DNA from 2 places in the Brevibacillus sp. NL20B1 genome. Region 2 is predicted to be linked to the other one. Evidence: predicted binding sites of a transcription regulator. Region 2 holds the regulator's gene; the other holds the start of a gene.
What was found. The regulator Rex, encoded in region 2, represses fermentation and respiration genes when NADH is low (regulators of the CRP and FNR family bind a similar motif). The targets are predictions, from matches to a motif close to TTGTGAAATATTTCACAA.
Positions count from the first base shown of each region.

Region 1: the regulator Rex is predicted to act here: its motif matches at 6,840-6,857, upstream of lpdD (prenylated flavin chaperone LpdD).

Region 1 is NZ_JAGTPT010000025.1:2,515-11,342, reverse strand. It holds gene narI (respiratory nitrate reductase subunit gamma) at 1-370, opposite strand, end outside; gene narJ (nitrate reductase molybdenum cofactor assembly chaperone) at 376-948, opposite strand; gene narH (nitrate reductase subunit beta) at 974-2,443, opposite strand; gene KDN35_RS15635 (nitrate reductase subunit alpha) at 2,433-6,119, opposite strand; gene KDN35_RS15630 (hypothetical protein) at 6,212-6,397, opposite strand; gene lpdD (prenylated flavin chaperone LpdD) at 6,376-6,726, opposite strand; gene KDN35_RS15620 (Crp/Fnr family transcriptional regulator) at 6,882-7,769, shown strand; gene KDN35_RS15615 (DUF488 domain-containing protein) at 7,850-8,239, shown strand; gene KDN35_RS15610 (hemerythrin domain-containing protein) at 8,314-8,828, opposite strand, start outside.
Region 2 is NZ_JAGTPT010000002.1:168,946-177,773, forward strand. It holds gene KDN35_RS02510 (AAA family ATPase) at 123-1,634, opposite strand; gene KDN35_RS02515 (hypothetical protein) at 1,627-2,154, opposite strand; gene KDN35_RS02520 (cell wall elongation regulator TseB-like domain-containing protein) at 2,330-2,809, opposite strand; gene KDN35_RS02525 (hypothetical protein) at 2,838-3,521, opposite strand; gene KDN35_RS02530 (hypothetical protein) at 3,655-3,816, shown strand; gene KDN35_RS02535 (amidohydrolase) at 3,899-5,197, opposite strand; gene KDN35_RS02540 (redox-sensing transcriptional repressor Rex) at 5,213-5,836, opposite strand; gene KDN35_RS02545 (ComEC/Rec2 family competence protein) at 5,854-6,747, opposite strand; gene dinG (ATP-dependent DNA helicase DinG) at 6,838-8,828, opposite strand, start outside.

The sequences.
Region 1 (8,828 bases), on a different contig from region 2:
CGCCGGCGCTGCTCGTCAGCCGGATGCGGGCGACGGCGAACCGGCGGTACAGCAGGATCAGCACGCCGATGAACGTAATGATGCCCGCCGGCAAGCCGCCGACGATCGCAACCAGGTGATACGCCTCGTCGCTGATCCCCAAAGAGCGGTACACGGAGACGGGAACGAGCAATCCGGCGATGTGGCCGCAGAACACGGCGATGAGGCCATAATGGAAAAACAGGCTGCCCCATCGCAGAATCCGCTTCTCCAGCACCTCGCTGGACTTGGATGTCCAGCCGAACGGATCCGTCACATAACGCCAGATGATCGCCGTGATAAAGATCGCCGCAATGATATAGGGCAAGACACCCCATACGAACAGCTCCATCTTGCTCAATTGTCTCCCCTCCCTGTCAGCGTCGGTTCCGCTGCAAGCTCCGCAGGCGCCTCGGGGACAATCTGCAGCAGCAGCTCAAACAGTCCTGTATACGGACTCCCCGCTTCTGCCAGCGAAAGCCGGATCGAGTGCAGCGCAGGCCGGCTCCAGGCCAGCACCTCCTGCGCCGCCGACCAGGATGCCGATGCCGCAAACTCCAGTACAAGCGGCAAGTAATCAGCCAGCTCGCCGTCCTCCAGGATGAAGCCGGCTTCGGCGTAGCGGCGCTTCCATGCCAGCAGCGCCGCGCCCCGCTCCCGTTCCTCTCCGTGCTGCTCATACGTCAGATACAAATTCGTCGTTCTGCCGAAATCAAAGGTGCGCACATATTGCTCCTGCCATGCGATCTCGCCTGCCGATTCGGCTGCATTCAGGAATGCTTCGATGTGTCTGGCCGCCTCCGCGTCGGCAGCCGCGATCTCTGCCGCCATCTCGCGGGCCGCAGGCAGATGCTGCCGCCACTCGCTGCTCGGATACTCCAGCAGCCGCGACAGCAGGCCGCACACGCGCTGTGATGTTCCGATATCCATACGAGCCGTCTCCTCTCCAATCAAATCAAAATACGCCGCACGAGCCGGGACCGCCAGCAAAACTCAGTCCGCATCCGCCCTGCTCATGGAACAGATCGGCCACCTGTTCGCGATGCGCCGGCGGGATGACAAAACGGTCATCGTACTTGGCGATTGCCAGCAGACGATACATATCCTCGACGGTCTGCTCATCCATCCCGATTTCGCTCAGCAGTGCCGGATCAGTCGCTCTCTGGGTCTGCTGGTTCCGCATATACATGCGCATCACCGCCATCTTGCGCAAAACGTTTCGAATCACCTCGACGTCACCTGCAGTGAGCAGGTTGGCCAAATATTCAAGCGGAATCCGCATCCCGTCGATCGCCGGAAAAATATCGTATGGATCGCGTTCGCTTCCTATCCCTTCGATTCGGTTCATGATCGGGCTGAGCGGCGGCACGTACCACACCATCGGCAGCGTCCGGTATTCCGGGTGCAGCGGCAGTGCGATGCCCCAGTCCATGACCATTTTATAGATCGGCGATCTTTGCGCCGCCAAAATCCAATCTTCCGGGATGCCTGCCCTCCGCGCTTCCCTGATCACATCCGGGTCGTGCGGATCGAGGAAAATGCCCAACTGGGATTTGTAGAGATTTTTTTCATCCGCCACCGACGCGGCTTCCTTCACTTTGTCCGCGTCGTAGAACATCAAGCCGAGATAGCGGATGCGGCCGACGCAAGTTTCCGAGCAGATCGTCGGCATCCCGGCCTCAATCCGCGGGAAGCACAGCGTGCATTTTTCCGCCTTGTTCGTCTGCCAGTTGAAGTACACCTTTTTGTACGGGCAGCTCGATACGCAGAACCGCCACGCTCTGCAGGCATTCTGGTCGACGAGAACGATGCCGTCCTCCTCCCGCTTGTACATCGCCCCGGACGGGCAGGACGAGACGCAGGCCGGATTGATGCAGTGCTCGCAGATTCGCGGCAGGTACATCATGAACACCTGCTCGAACTCCATGAGGATCGATTCCTCGATCCCCCGCAGATTGGGGTCCTCTCGTCCTGTCTCATTCACTCCGGCCAGGTCATCCTCCCAGTTTGGTCCCCATGTCAAATCCATATATTTCCCGGTCACTTTCGATTTCGCCCTGGCCACCGGTTGATGCTTTTGTTCGGGACTGGCGGTCAATTTTTCGTAATCATAGGTCCACGGCTCGAAATAGTCGTCCAGGGTCGGCTGGTCGGGGTTGTGAAAAATGTTCAGCAGTCGCGCTGCCCGTGTTCCCGATTTCAGTTCCAGCTTGCCGTTCTTCAATTCCCATCCGCCGTTGTACCGTTCCTGATCTTCCCACTGTTTGGGATATCCGATGCCCGGCTTCGTCTCCACGTTGTTCCAGTACATGTATTCTGCCCCGGAGCGGTTTGTCCACGTGTTTTTGCACGTGACGCTGCACGTGTGGCAGCCGATGCATTTGTCCAGATTCATCACCATGCCGACCTGCGCTTTAATGTTCAAGCCAATCCACCTCCTGCAATTTCCGGATGATGACGTTCAAATCCCGTTGGTTGCCTGTTGGTCCGTAATAGTTGAACCCGTAACTGAGTTGGGCGTAACCGCCGATCATATGCGTCGGCTTGACATGGACGCGGGTCGGGCTGTTGTGCGTACCGCCGCGGGTCTCTGTAATCGGCGTTCCCGGAACGTGGATATGGCGGTCCTGAGCATGGTACATGAACGCCATCCCGCGTGGAATGCGATGTGTCACGACGGCGCGGGCCACGACGACGCCGTTGCGGTTGAAGCATTCGATCCAGTCGTTGTCGGCGATCTGCGTTTCGGCCGCATCCTCGTGGTTCAACCAGATCGTCGGCCCCCCGCGGAACAGCGTCAGCATCGGCAGCGCGTCGTAGTACATGCTGTGAACAGACCATTTGTTATGCGGCGTCAGGTAGTTCAGGACAATTTCCTTGCCGTCCTTGACCGGCCGCTTGCTGTTTGGATGAAACGGCGCATGTTTGAGGGTCGGCTTGAATGTCGCCAATGTCTCGCCGAATTCGCGCAACATTTCATGGTCGATGTAAAACTGCTGTCTCCCGGTTAACGTTCGCCACGGAATAAGCCGCTCCACATTGGTGGTGAACGGCGAATAGCGGCGTCCGCCTTTTTCCGAACCGCTGAACGCGGGGGAGGTGATGACCGTTTTCGGCCTTGCGGTGATCTCCTCAAACGTGAAACATTCTTCCTCCCGTTCTTCCGCCAAATCTTTCAGGTGCAGCGCCGTTTTCTTCTCCAGCGCTTCCCATGCCTTGACCGCCATTTTTCCGTTTGCGGTCGAAGAAAGCGTGAGAATGGCCTCGGCCACATTCCGGTCCGTACTCAAATCGGGACATCCCGCCGCAACCCCGTTACCTCTCCGGACGCCAAGCACGCGCTTTAATCGGTCGTATTCGTCCGACGCGGACCAGACAATGCCTTTTATGCCAAACGGTTTGTTTTCTACCAGCGGGCCGAGGGAGATCATTTTTTCGTACACGGACGCATAATCCCGCTCGACGACGTGAACGTGCGGCATCGTTTTCCCCGGAACCGGCTCGCATTGTCCCTTGCTCCAATCACGCACGAGCCCGTACGGCTGCGCCAGTTCATCCGGCGAATCGTGCAGGAGCGGCGTGGTGACGATATCGTTTTGCGGCCCGTCGAACTGCCGGGCGGCCATCGTCGAAAAAGCGCGCGCCAGTTCCTTGAACGTCTCCCAGTCCGAACGCGATTCCCATTGGGGGGACACGGCCGGATTGAACGGATGAATAAACGGATGCATGTCGGTGCTGCTCAAATCGCTCTTCTCATACCAGGTCGCGGCAGGCAGCACGATGTCCGAATACAGCGCCGTGCCAGCCATCCGGAAATCAAGGTTGACGAGCAAATCCAGTTTGCCTTCCGGCGCATTCTCCTTCCACTCGATTTCCTGGGGACGCAGCCCGATGTTGTCCTCGTTCAGCAGCCCGTTTGAGGTGCCCAGCAAATGTTTGAGAAAATATTCGTGCCCTTTGCCGGAACTGGAAATCAGGTTGGCTCTCCATACAAACAGGACACGCGGAAAATTAGCCGGGTCATCCGGATTCTCGATGGAAAACTTCAAGGTTCGATTTTTCAGCTGTTCGGCGACATAAGCGGCGATCTCTTCCCTGGTGCGGGCACCCGCTCGCTCTGCATCCCGGTACAGTTCCAGCGAATTGCGGCTGAACTGCGGATAGGATGGCAGCCAACCAAGCCTTACTGCCAGCACGTTATAGTCGGCGCTGTGCTCGTATCTGGCTTTCCCCGCCAGCGGTGACACCAGACTCTCGATCTGAGTATCTTCATAGCGCCATTGGTCGGTCGCGAAGTAGAAAAAGGACGTCCCGTTTTGCAGACGCGGCGGCAAGGACCAGTCCCTGGCAAAGGCGATCGTCTGCCAGCCTTCCGCGGGGCGCAGCTTCTCCTGGCCGACATAGTGCGCCCAGCCACCGCCGTTGACGCCCTGACAGCCGGTCATCAGCACGAGGTTGATAATCGCCCGGTAGATGACGTCGGAATTGTACCAATGGTTAATCCCGGCGCCCAAAATAATCATCGACCGTCCCTTCGTCTCCACCGCGTTTTGCGCAAACTCGCGGGCGATTTGCACGACAGTATGGCGGTCCACGCCCGTAATTTTCTCCTGCCAGGCCGGCGTGAACGGTTGGTCGTCATCGTAGCTCTTCGGGCACGAGTCCCCCAGGTTCCGGTCGATCCCGTACTTGGCCAGCACGAGGTCGCAGACGGACGTCACGAACAGCGTTTTGCCGCCCTGTTCAATTCGCTTGACCGGTACGGCTCGCTCCATCACGTGCCGGCCGTCGTCGTCAAAATACGGGAGCTGAATCGTCAGCACTTCATCATGGACACCCAGCAGGGAAATGCGCGGGTCGATCGCGGTTCCGTTCGCGTCTTCCATGCGTAAATTCCATCGGCCCTCTTCGCCCCAGCGGAAACCGAGGCTGCCGTTGGGAACGGCGAAAGACCCGCTGTTGTCGTCGTACACCATCGTTTTCCATTGAACGTTGTTTCCCGCAGCTCCCAGGTCCTCCGCCAGCAGGAAACGGTCGGCCGTATACGCGCCGTTGTTTTCCGTAAGCAGCACCAGGTTGGGGAAATCCGTATATTGTTTGGCATACTGCAGAAAATAATCAGTCTGATTCTCGACATAAAATTCCTTCAGGATCACGTGCCCCATCGCCATGGCGAGCGCACCGTCCGTCCCGGGCTTGACCGACATCCACGTATCGGCCAATTTGACGAACTCCGCATAATCGGGACTGATGGAGACGACTTTCGTGCCGCGATAGCGGGCCTCAGCAAGAAAATGGGCGTCCGGCGTCCGGGTCATCGGCAGATTGGACCCCCATACGAGAATATAGCCGGAATTGAACCAATCGCTGCTTTCCGGAACATCCGTCTGATCTCCCCAAATTTGCGGCGATGCCGGCGGCAAATCGGCGTACCAGTCGTAGAAGCTGAGCAGCGGTGCACCTATGAGCGAAAGGAAGCGGGAGCCAGCCGCATAGCTGACCATGGACATCGCCGGAATCGGCGAAAACCCGATGATCCGATCCGGTCCGTACTTTTTGATCGTATGGATCATCGACGCCGAGATGATTTCCGTCACCTCATCCCAGGAGACGCGGACAAACCCGCCTTTTCCGCGGGCCGATTTATAGCGCTTCGCCTTCTTTGGATCTTCCACAATGCTGGCCCATGCCCGCACCGGGTCTTTCTCTTTGTTTTTCGCTTGTTTCCACAAGTCGAGGAGCGCGCCTCGTATGTAGGGGTACTTGACGCGCAGCGGGCTGTACAAATACCAGGAGAAGCTGGCTCCCCTCGGACATCCGCGCGGTTCAAAATCCGGCATGTCCGGACCGGTCGAGGGATAGTCCGTATGTTGCGTTTCCCACGTGACAATGCCGTCTTTGACGAATATTTGCCAGCTGCAGGAACCGGTGCAATTCACGCCATGGGTCGAACGTACGACCTTGTCGTGCTGCCACCGCCTGCGGTACATATCTTCCCAGTCCCGGTTCTCGGGGGACATTTCACTCCAGCCTTCGGAATATTGTTCCCGTTTGGAGAAGTATCTCAGTTTCTGAAACAATGGCGTTTTCTTGCCCATGATATACCTCCCTTGTTGTAGGTGCGGCGCTATGCTTTGTTCATCCCGTTGCTTCTCAATGTAGCATTCCATGTTCACTTTTCATGTGAAAAAAATCACAATATCACCGCGTTGGACGCCCGATAAACACCAGGTTTCAAAAAATCGACAAAAAGCGGACTCCTCCGTACGAAGAAGTCCGCTTTTTCCCCAGCTACGTTCATCCGCCGATTTGCGGCATACACCGGGCGGTTGGCGTATGCGCCGTCATTTTCATGCCTCATTTCTGCCCGTTGTTCCATTGATCAAGCATCTGGCTCATTTTTCTTTTCGCTTCGGCAACGACTGTTTCAATGTCCTGGCGGGACGGTTGATCCAGATGGATCCCCGCCAATACAGCGACGGTGCGGCCAAGTGTGCGGCATGCCGTCTCTGCCAGTTCGGCAGCGAGCGGTCCTTCCCGATGGCCGGGCAGAGCCAACACCTCAACTTGTACGTCCTGATCATTGGTGACGTATGCTGTTGCTGACGCCCCGATGTGGGCCGTCCCCCCGGTAACCAGGAAGACCACGTCCCTTCCCATCATGAACGGGCGAATCTCTACCGTCTCAAAATGAATTGATTTATCCATAAAGCTCGACGCCTCTTCTCTTTCAGTCCTGACCTGTCCTGCACTCATCATAATAACACCGCAGTTCCGCATCACGAATGATCTTGGTCACACGCTGAAAAAAGGTTGCAGATATGTGACCAAGATCACAATAGCGGCACCTCCCTTTTTTTATGATGAAAAACGTAAAGCAAACCAGCACGTACGGGGGAATACTGAGTTGGGTATTTTGGACGAAATTTCCTCATCATGTGGTCTTGCTATGTCCTTTCGTGTTATGCTGTTCACACCACATGCGGCTCCGTTTATATATGGTGAATCGGGATTATCGAAACAGGAGGGAACCACCGATGATAAAAGCGGATCTCGCAGGGAGCATTCGGAATACGTCCTGCTTTTCAGAGGGGAATTTTGCCAAACTGAAGGAAATCATGTGCGACAACCATTTTCCTGCGGGATCGCATTTATTTTGGGAAGGGGACCCGGCGGACAAACTGTACTTTCTCCATAAAGGAAGGGTGTGCATTACCAAAGCGACTGATGACGGCAAACACTTGGTCATTTACACGCATCAGGCAGGAGATCTCTTCGGCCAAGTGGACCCTTTTCGCGAATCTGTTCATTTTTTTGGCGCGGAAATTCTTGAGGATGCCGACGTCGGAATCATCCAGCAACAAGACCTGGAAGCGTTGCTGCTGCAGCATGGCGATCTGGCCGTAGAGTTCATGAAGTGGATCGGACTGATGAATCGGTTGACGCAATCCAAATTGCGCGATTTGATGTTGTTCGGCAAACTGGGAATTCTGTGTTCGCTGCTTATTCGTTTGGGGAATACATATGGAATCGAACAAGGCGGGCGCATCCTCATTTCCAAAAAGTTGACCAACTCGGAGTTGGCGGATATGATCGGCACAACACGGGAAAGCGTGAACCGCATCCTCGGGGATTTGAAAAAAGCGGGTGTCATTTCTTACGAAGATGGGCATATTGTCATCCAGGACTTGGATTACCTGCGTGATACGTGCCAGTGTGAAAACTGCCCGAAGGAAATTTGCCGGGTCTAAAGACATTGCCATTTTACAACACAATTCACGAAAGAAGGCTGACTGTTGACCATGCTGACTGTGTGCGAGTTGATTGCCGGATGAACGCAGCGAACCGATCAACTATAAGGTTAAAACGCATTTACGAACCGCCCTCTCCGGAAGACGGCGTACGCATTCTGGTCGACCGGCTCTGGCCGCGCGGCATTTCAAAAGAGCAGGCGTCCCTCGATGAATGGATGAAAGAAATCGCTCCGAGTCCCGAATTGCGCAAGTGGTTCTGTCATCAACCGGAGCGATTTGCGGAATTTACGCGAAGATACGAACTGGAATTGTCAGAAGATCCGACCCGGTGCAGACTCGTCGATCGGATATGGGAACTCGCGTCTGAAAAAAACGTCACGCTTGTTTATGCCGCAAAAGATCCCGTCCACAACCACGCCATTGTTCTGCAGCAATGGCTGAACCGCCGCTTACATTCGGATGGGTGATACCAACAGTGCTGAACCGGCTTCCTTATGGCTGCATGTGGAATGCACTCCCGAATGGCACTTGCCCTGCTTTGTCAAATGGAATCACGGCAAACCGCACGGCTGAGTTCTGCTTTTTCTTCCGCGTTCAACATGTTTTCCGCCATGGGAAACAGCACGTTTTCTTCTTTCATGAAATGATCGGTTAAGACGGCATGGGCCTGAAGCGCATAGGAAGCAATCTCTTTCGCCCGTCCGGCATCCGCCGTCCCCTCCAACTGTTCCACGGCCTCCAGGAATTTCTTCAAGTTTTGTTTGGCCAACTCGTGTTCATATTCCATCACGGCGATTGGCCCCATCTGTCTGCCAATATATTTTGCCATGAGGGGAAAGAGCGCACCTTCTTCCCGTTCCGAATGAGGGTCGAGTTCTCTCACAAAGGCTTCCACTTTTTGTTTCAGCGCTGCAAGCTGAGCGGTCCAGTCCGTTGTTTCCTGATCCGCGCCGATTTCAGCCGCCTCCCGGGCAAACGCATCCATTTGTTCCCGAAGCGGTCCGTGCTCGCGTTTCAGTTGGGCAAGCGGTTCGCACAGTGCTACCTGGGCTCGGC
Region 2 (8,828 bases):
ACGGGCGGGGTTGGGTACCCTGTCCTGCAAAAAAAGTCGAGACGACAACTGGTCTGAACAGCGGAAAACCGGCACGGCCTGTTCCCTGCCAGAGATTGTAGAAACACAAAAAAGCCGGCGGATCAAACCGCCAGCTCCTTGGACGATTGCCGGGCTTCGGCCAGCAGGCGGCGGAACGCATCGCCATGCAGCACTTCCTCTTCCAGCAGCGTGTTGAGGCCAATCTGGAACACGGAGTCGAATTTGCGCAGCAGCGCGCGCGTCTTCTCCAGCAGTTCCTCCAGCAACCGGTTTACTTCTTCGTGAATGTGCGTTTTGTCTGCGAATTGCAAATGGACAATCCCCAAGCGGGACATCCCGCTTTGGACAATCTCCGTCGCCATGTTCAGCGCCTGCTCAAAGTCGTTTTTGGAGCCGGTGCTCCGGCCGCCGTAGTAGATTTCTTCGGCAACGGCGCCGCCCAGGCAGACCATGATCTGCTGTTCCAGCGCTTCCTTGGTATACAGGTAGCGATCCTCCAGCGGATTTTGACGGACGTACCCCAACGCTTTGCCGCGAGGACTCAGCGTCACCTGGGAGACAGAACCCGGGCGCACGTGTTCGCTGACGATCGCGTGTCCCAGTTCGTGCAGCGCCACCCGTTTCTTTTCTTCCAGGGACGCTTCCCGGTCCACTTTTTCCCCCAGCATGACCTTGTCCACCGCCAGCGCAAAGTGGCGCGCCTCAATCATCTCACTCTGGTCGCGCATGGCGTAAATTGCTGCTTCATTTGCCACGCTCTCCAGCTGCGCGCCGGAGAAGCCAAACGTCTCCTGCGCCACTTTGTCCAGCGAGACATCGGAAGCAAGCGGCTTGTTGGCGGTGTGGATCATCAGAATCTGCTCGCGTGCAGTCTTGTCCGGCAGATCGACGCTGATGTGCCGGTCAAAGCGTCCGGGACGCAGCAGAGCGGGGTCCAGCATGTCCTTGCGGTTGGTCGCGGCAATCAGCAGGATGCGCGGCTTGTCGCTGGTGGCGATGCCGTCCATCTCGGTTAACAGCTGGTTCAGCGTCTGGTCGTATTCGCGCTGCTGCTGACCGTCGCGCTTGCCGCCGATCACGTCAATTTCGTCGATGAAAATGATCCCGCTGTCCTGACCGTTCTTTTCCGCCAGGGCTTTGACTTCCTTGAACAGATCACGAATGCGCTGAGCACCCACCCCGACGTACATCTCCACAAACTGGGAACCGGACGCAGCCAAAAACGCGGAATTGGTGTAATTGGCAGCCGCTTTGGCCATCAGCGTTTTCCCCGTCCCCGGGGGACCTGTCAACAGCACGCCTTTGATCGGGCGAATGCCGTACTGCTCAATTTTGTCCTTGTGCACGAGAAAATCGAGCGCTTCTTTCAGCTCGTTTTTGGCCCGCTCCTGTCCGCCGATGTCGGCGAACGTCACGTTGGAGGCGGGTACAGCGTGTTTGCTCGGCTGGGACTTTCCACCGAACGGAAGTTTTCCCTGATTCTGCCGCACGATCAGAAAATACATGGCCGTCAAGACGGCGGCAAACAAGAGAAACGGTGTAATGTTGACACCGAGAAACAGCAGAAAAATCAGGATGCCGGGAACCACGCCGATCAAGATTTCCTTACCCATGCATCGTCACCTCGTTTCCGGCCGAACGGGGAATGATCGCGTAGAAGTCGTCCTTCCCCTTTTTCAAGTAGACGTAGACGTTGCGGTCGTCCATCAGTGCGGACGCTTCATCCAGCCGATGAGCGGTCTTCCACTCCGTCAACATCTGCGGAATGCGGCTGTATTGATGCAAATCCAGCGCTTCCGTAAAGGAAAATAACCCATCCATCCAAATCTGTTCCAGGTCTTGCGAATCGTTGTCCACGTCAACTTCCACCGTCTTGCCCCGAGCCAGGTCGGCAGTTTCCTGGAGCAAGCGGCGGTATTCCTGCGGGAACAAATCCGGGCGGGTCACTTGCAGCTTTATCTCAATGCGATCCTTGCTAACATCCAAGTGCGTCAGTTCCGCTGACTTCATCTGTCCGATATGGGTGCGAAGCGGTGTTTCCACTTCCATTTTTTGGTATAAAAACCAACCACCGAACAGGAGAGTGAGCGTCGCCAGCAGCGAGAGGCCAATTGCACGTTTTCGCAGTTGCACAGCTACTCCCCCTTTTGTTGTATTGTGCGCTCAGTCAACGGTTCCAGTATATCACATCCGTATAGCGTTTTTTGTATGCAGATGTTGGATACCCGGCCCCGAGCAGAACGGCAAAAAGGCCTTTTTCACTTGGAAAAAGGCCTTTTGAGCGTACATCTGTACATCTGCATCCGGCCTACGCCGGCGAGACGATGTAAGAGGTGAGCAGCTTGCCGCTGAACAGGTCGTAGTGGAGATAGTGAAAGCGGCCGTCACGATCCTGCAGGGTGACTTCCCAGAAGCGGCTGTTTTCGTCCAACCCCGGGACGATGTGCAGCACACGCGCATCGGGAAAGCCTTTTTTGACTGCCTCTTCGACACTTTCCCGGCTGACCGCCCTGTCCATCGTGTCAAACACGGCCTTGTCGGCGGTCAACCATGCGACTACCGGTGTTCCGACCTTGTTTTTGCCCAGCACGACGGCGTAGGACTCTTTGCTGCGGTACTCGTCAATCACATCGATCTCGGTGATCGTCGTCCGTTCCTGTACCCACTGCCGCACCTGGTCTTCGAAGTCGTGCCGTTTGCCCACGACCGTGGACGTCAAGTGATAGGCGGCACCCAGGGTGACCACCAGACAAACGGCTACAGCCCCTATTATGATTCGTACCAACACAATGACAATCCCCTTTATCCTCCATACGTTACAGCCGGAAGCGAAGCTGGTCCTGCTTCGTGCCGGCCGGTGTCTTCATTTGCAGCAGTACGTCCAACTGCCGCAATTCCCGTGTCGCACCATCGTACCACACATGGTAATCGACGGAAATCTGGCGGGCCATTTCCGCCTCCTGGATGGGAAATGACGGTCCCAGCCACGTCGCCAAAAGCGAGCTGACCTCTTCAGCCGGGATGGACAAGCGGTACCCCTGCCACGCCCGGTTGGAGGGGTCCGACACGGCCAGCGGCGTGACCGAGTGCAGGTGAGCTTTCAACAGTGCCGCATGCTCGTGGGGCGTAAACAGGGCATAGGGCAGCGCTGTGTGGTCCTGCACCTGGCCGTCCACGCTCACGCTGACATCCTGTCCGCTTCGCCTAAGTTCCATGTGGTGACCGTCAAACTCCCCGCTTACTTGAAACTGCTGTCCCTGGTAGCGTCCGCTCAGGACGTGATCTTTGAGCAATACTTCAAACGGCCTCTCCTGTTGCCCGGTGAGCTGGTCCAAGAGAGCGGCCACGACCGTCCGATCCGCTTCCGCACGTTCCGCCTCCGCCATGATGGTCACCTTCCCGTCGTGCCGGTTGTGCAGTGCCCCCAGCGACACGCCAAGGAAAAACAGGCCGAGAAAAACAGGGATCAGCCACCAGAGCTGCTTGGGCCGGACGTACATGTCCTTCCCCTCCTGTCCCGTTTTTCCTTACCCTATGTGCGGCGGGAAGGTTTTAGAACGCTACGGAAAACTTGCTAAACATACCCCCGGTCGTCCCGGTCATACTACAGATACACCCCGAGGAGGTGAGCGCGTGAAACCGTCGCAACGAACGACATCTCCTGACGTGCTAGGGTATCTGCTCCAGGAATACCGCGTCTCCTGGGCAGCGTTGTCGTCGCCGCTGAGAACCTTGACCCACTCGCCCACACTTAAGTTCCGCCACGCCCCGCTTACGGACGTGTGGAAAAAATGAGCGTGGCATGGCGTCCAAACAAAACTTCCCCTACCTACACCTACGCTCCCCTTCTCCTGTCACTTGCCCTGACAGGAGACTTTTACCGTTTCAGCGTTTGGAACACGCGGTTTGCTTCAAAAATCACGCGCTCCTCGTCCACAGTCAACAGCTCGCGGTTGCGCATCAGGAACCGGCCGGCCACGATCGTGTCGGTCACGTCCCGGCCATTGGCCGCATACACCACGTGGGAGACCGGGTTGTGAGCGGGATGGAAATGGGCCTGATGGCTGTCCAGGACGATCAGGTCGGCCTGCTTGCCAGTCTCAATCGACCCCAGCGCATCCGGCTGGAACACGCCATCCGCCCCGTAGCGGGTAGCCATGCGCAGCGCTTCTTCCGCCGGAACGGCAACGGGATCGTAGCTCACTCCCTTGTGCAGAATGGCAGCCAGCTTCAACTCTTCAAACAGGTTCAGGTTGTTGTTGCTGGCGGTGCTGTCTGTACCCAGCGAAACGCTGATCCCCTTCGCCAACATTTTGGGAACCGGCGCCACGCCGCTGGCCAGCTTCAGGTTGCTCACCACATTGTGGGAGACTTTCACCTGATAGTTTGCCAATACATCTATTTCTTCATCCGTCAAATGGACGGCATGTGCTACCAGCGTCGGACGGCGGAACACGCCCAGTTTTTCCAGGTGGGCGACCGGACGAAGGCCATAATCCTGCTCGTTTTGCCCCACTTCCCACTTCGTTTCCGACATGTGGATGTGAATCGGCAAAGCAAGCTCTTCTGCCCGTTCCACAATTTGCATGATAAATTCCGGCGGGCAGGTGTAAGGCGCATGGGGTGCAAGCATCGTGGTGATGCGGCCGTCCGCCTGATTGTGCCAGTTTTTGGCAAAATCGGTGGCCTCCTCAAGTTTTGCCGCCCGCTCTTCCTCCGAGCAGAGGCCGATCATGCCGCGGCACAGCCGGGCGCGCATCCCGGTTGCTTCCACAGCTTTCGCCACTTCGTCCATGTGGTCGTACATGTCGACAAACGTTGTCGTCCCCGTGCGAATCATTTCAATCAGCGACAGGTATGTGCCCCATTTCACATGGTCGCCGGTAAACTGCGCTTCCAGCGGCCACATTTTGTCTTCGAGCCACTGCTGCAGCGGCAGATCGTCTGAGTATCCGCGCAACAGCGACATGCCCGCATGGCCGTGCGTGTTGATCAGGCCCGGCAGGACGTAGTTGCCCTTCAGGTCGATCACCTCGTCGTAGCCGGACACATCCTCAGGCGTCGGCCCAACGTACGTAATCGTGCTGCCGACAAACGCGACGGCCCCATCATGAATCACTTCGTTCTGTTCGTTTACGGTGATCACGGTGGCGTGAGTCAAGATCGTCTGTTTCATCGTACCACTCCGTTCTTACGTTAGATAATAAGCCAGGCTTTGCAGACTGGACGTCACATCCGCATAGTGGATGCGCACCTCTTTCTCCGTCCGAATGGTCGTCGGCGCGAAGTTGAGAATGCCTTCGATCCCCGCCTCGATCAAGAGATCGGCCACTGATTGTGCGGCGGCAGCCGGGACCGTAATGATCGCCAGGCGAATGTGACGCTCCTTCACCGTCTCTTTCAGCTCTTCCAACGGCTGGATCGTGATCCCTGCGATCTGCTTGCCCTGCTTGGCCGGATCGCTGTCAAAAATCGCCGCGATCCGTATCTGATCCTTCAGGAACGCATTGTAATTGCTGATGGCATGGCCGAGATGGCCGGCGCCGACGAGCGCGACGCGGATTTCCTGATCCAGTTTGAGAATCTGGCGGATTTTTTCCACCAGGTAGTTGACGTCATAGCCGATGCCTTTTTTGCCGAAATCGCCGAACGCGGCTAAATCTTTGCGGATTTGGGCGGGGTTGATGTCCAGATTTTTGCCCATCTGCTGGGAGGATACCGTCGTCACGCCCACTTGCTGCAGATAGCTCAAATAGCGCAGATAGATCGGCAAACGGCGAACAACCGCTTCTGAAATTTTTTCACTTTTGGCCACCGTACGGTCCTCCCTCCTTACGTTTTTCGCTTGACGACACGGTAATCGCGGCCGTTGGACAGAATCGTGATCGTGCCGTGCTGGCTGGTGATGAAGGTCTCCGCCCATGATTCGCCCAGTCGTTCCAGCACTTCCTCCTGGCTGTCTTTCAGCTCGTTTCGGGACTTGCCGGTCAGAATGACTGCCACCTGCGGGTCCACCTTGGAGAGAAACGGCTGGGAAGAGGCCTGATTTCTCCCCTGGTCGGCCACCTTCAGCACTTCCGCCTTCAACTGCCCGCCGTACTGCTCCAATAGGCGCTCTTCCGCCTTTTCATTGATGGCGCTGGCGAAGAGAAAGCGAAGCTGGCCGTGTCGCAGCCGGAATACCAGGGAATTGTCCTGCGGAGACAAAAACAGCGGTTCGCTGGGATGAAGCACGTCCAACACCACGTCGTTGTCCAGTCTGATCGCGTCGCCGTCCGCGACGGGCAACAGCTTCTTGTCCCCTTTGAGCGGGACAAACCCGCGAATCGACGGCTCGATCAGACGGGGCAGAATGACCGTATCCACCAGCATCCGGTCACTGAGGAAGGCAAAGCCTCCCGCTTGTTCCGGCTGATCGTTGGTCACGACGACGTAGTCCAGCCGCGTCAGTTTTTGCTCGGACAACAAGCCAAACAAGACGGGCCAGTCTTCCGCGCTTCCCGTGTCGACCAGCATGGTCTTTCCGCTTGGCAGTCGGATCAGCGTGCTCTCGCCATGCGGCAGGGCGAGAAAGTGGATCACCAGCCCGACAAATTCGCGTTCGTCGTCGCTGGCGTAGGGGTCCTCCACCTTCACCGCGTTCTGCAAATGACTGTCGATCGAACAGCCGGCGAACAGCACGACGCACAGCAGCAGCCAACAAGCCTTACGCGTAATCCCCAGCATTTATTCTATCACCTAAATCCCTGCGAGACTATTGCTTCATTTTATGAGCCTCGCCAGGATTGCATGCAGACCGGCGCTCAACGCCTTTCGTTACGTGCCGGTCTCTTGGGCCAGAAACGGACCGATCCGTTCACGGAGCTCCGGCCAGGTGCCCGTCTGCACCTGAAACGGCGGCAGGGATTGCAAAAACGCCCGGCCGTAGCGTGACTCGATGATGCGTGCGTCAAACACGACCACGACGCCGCGATCCAAATGATGCCGGATCAGCCGGCCGACGCCCTGTTTGAACTGGATCACCGCCTGCGGCAGAGCCAGCGACATGAAGGCGTTTTTCCCGACTGCTTTCAACTGCTCCGCTCTCCCCTGATATACAGGGTGGTTGGGCGGCGTAAAGGGAAGCCGCACGATGACCAGGCAGCTGAGCGCTTCGCCGGGGATGTCCACGCCTTCCCAAAAGCTGCTGGTCCCCAGCAGCACGCTATGTTCCAGCTGTTGGAACAGCCGGACCAGCTTGCTGCGGTTGCTGCTGTCAATGCCGTGGCCAAGCAGGGTGTATGGCTCGTCCGTCAACTGCTCCTTCATCATCTGGTATACCTGGCGGAGCATCGAGTGAGACGTAAACAGGATCAGTGTTCGACCACCGGCGGCGCGGATCACGTCCAGGCAGCCCTGCACGACTGCTTCCAGGTAGTGTTCGTCGCTTTCTTTTCCCGGGGTGGGAAAATCAGAAGGGATGAACAGCAGTCCCTGTTCCTCATAGGCAAACGGGGAGGGCAGGGTCAGGGTGCGGACCTTCTCCTCCGGCAGCCGGTCCAGGCCAAACCGCTCGATCATGTAGGTAAAGCTGTTCTTCACCGTCAAGGTGGCCGAGGTGAGAATCAGACTGCGTTTTGCGGCAAACAGCGGATGGGCAAGCACATCGGCGACGTTTAGCGGTGCGGCGTGCAAATAGACGTGCTTGCGCGGAGTGCGGGCCTCCACTTCCATCCAGCAGACGTACGCCGTGTCCGGTTCCAGCAAAAAAAAGTGAAGCAGTTCGGCCGCTTCCTGAAGTTCGTCCACCAGGCCTGACACGTCCGTCCTGAGGCTGCGCAGCTCATACGGCGGTTTTTCGTCGGCGGGGATGCACGCAAGCAGGCGGTCGATCAAAGCGGTGTACGACGTGAGGGCATCGATCACCCGGCGCGCCGCTCTGCGAATCCGCTCGTGTCGGCCGGAAAACGACTCCTTGCGGTACCGCACGGTTTCATGCCCGGTATCGGTCGTCTCCTCTCCCCGATCCGCCGCCCATTTGTACAGCAGCTGAGTCAACTGCAACGCCTTTTCGCGCAGCGCGGGGAACAGCCCGTCCATCTCTTCCAGGATCTCCGCGACTCTGCCCCCCTCATCCGCCTGCCAATCCAGCAGTTCGGCGGTGAAGCGGCGCACAAGGCTGCCTTCTTCCGTTGCCGCCCGATCCAGGAGGAACATCATTCCTGCTGTGGACAACTGCTTGCCGAGATGAGCGGTAGCGATCTCTTCCAGATGGTGCGCCTCGTCGATTACTGCCGTCTCATACGGCGGCAGGATCCGGCTGTCTGCCTGCAAATCGCTGATTAAAAGCGCGTGGTTGACGATCAGGATGTCCGCGTCCCGCGCCCGCTCCCGGGCCTGGAAATAGTAGCAGCGGCTGAACCACGGGCAGTTTCTGTGCAGGCAGGAAGCGGCATCGCTGTTCACCTGCTGCCAGTACAACTGTCCGGTGGCGGGCAGGCTCAGCTCTTCCACATCGCCCGTTTCCGTCTGGGTCAGCCAGATGAGCATTTGCCCTTTAACCAGGCGCAGTTCCTGACTGTTTCCCTCCACGGGTTCCTCCAGGCTTTGTTCAAACTTGCGCAAGCAGAGATAATTGCCCCGCCCCTTCAGCGTGGCCGCCTCAAAGTCAAACGGCAGCGATTGTTTCAGTGCAGGGATGTCCTTATGAAACAACTGCTCCTGCAGGTGGATGGTGTGCGTGCTGATCACCACGGGTTCACGATTCTGTTTGGCCCACACGATGCTGGGCAGCAGGTAGGCGAGCGATTTGCCGGTCCCGGTCCCCG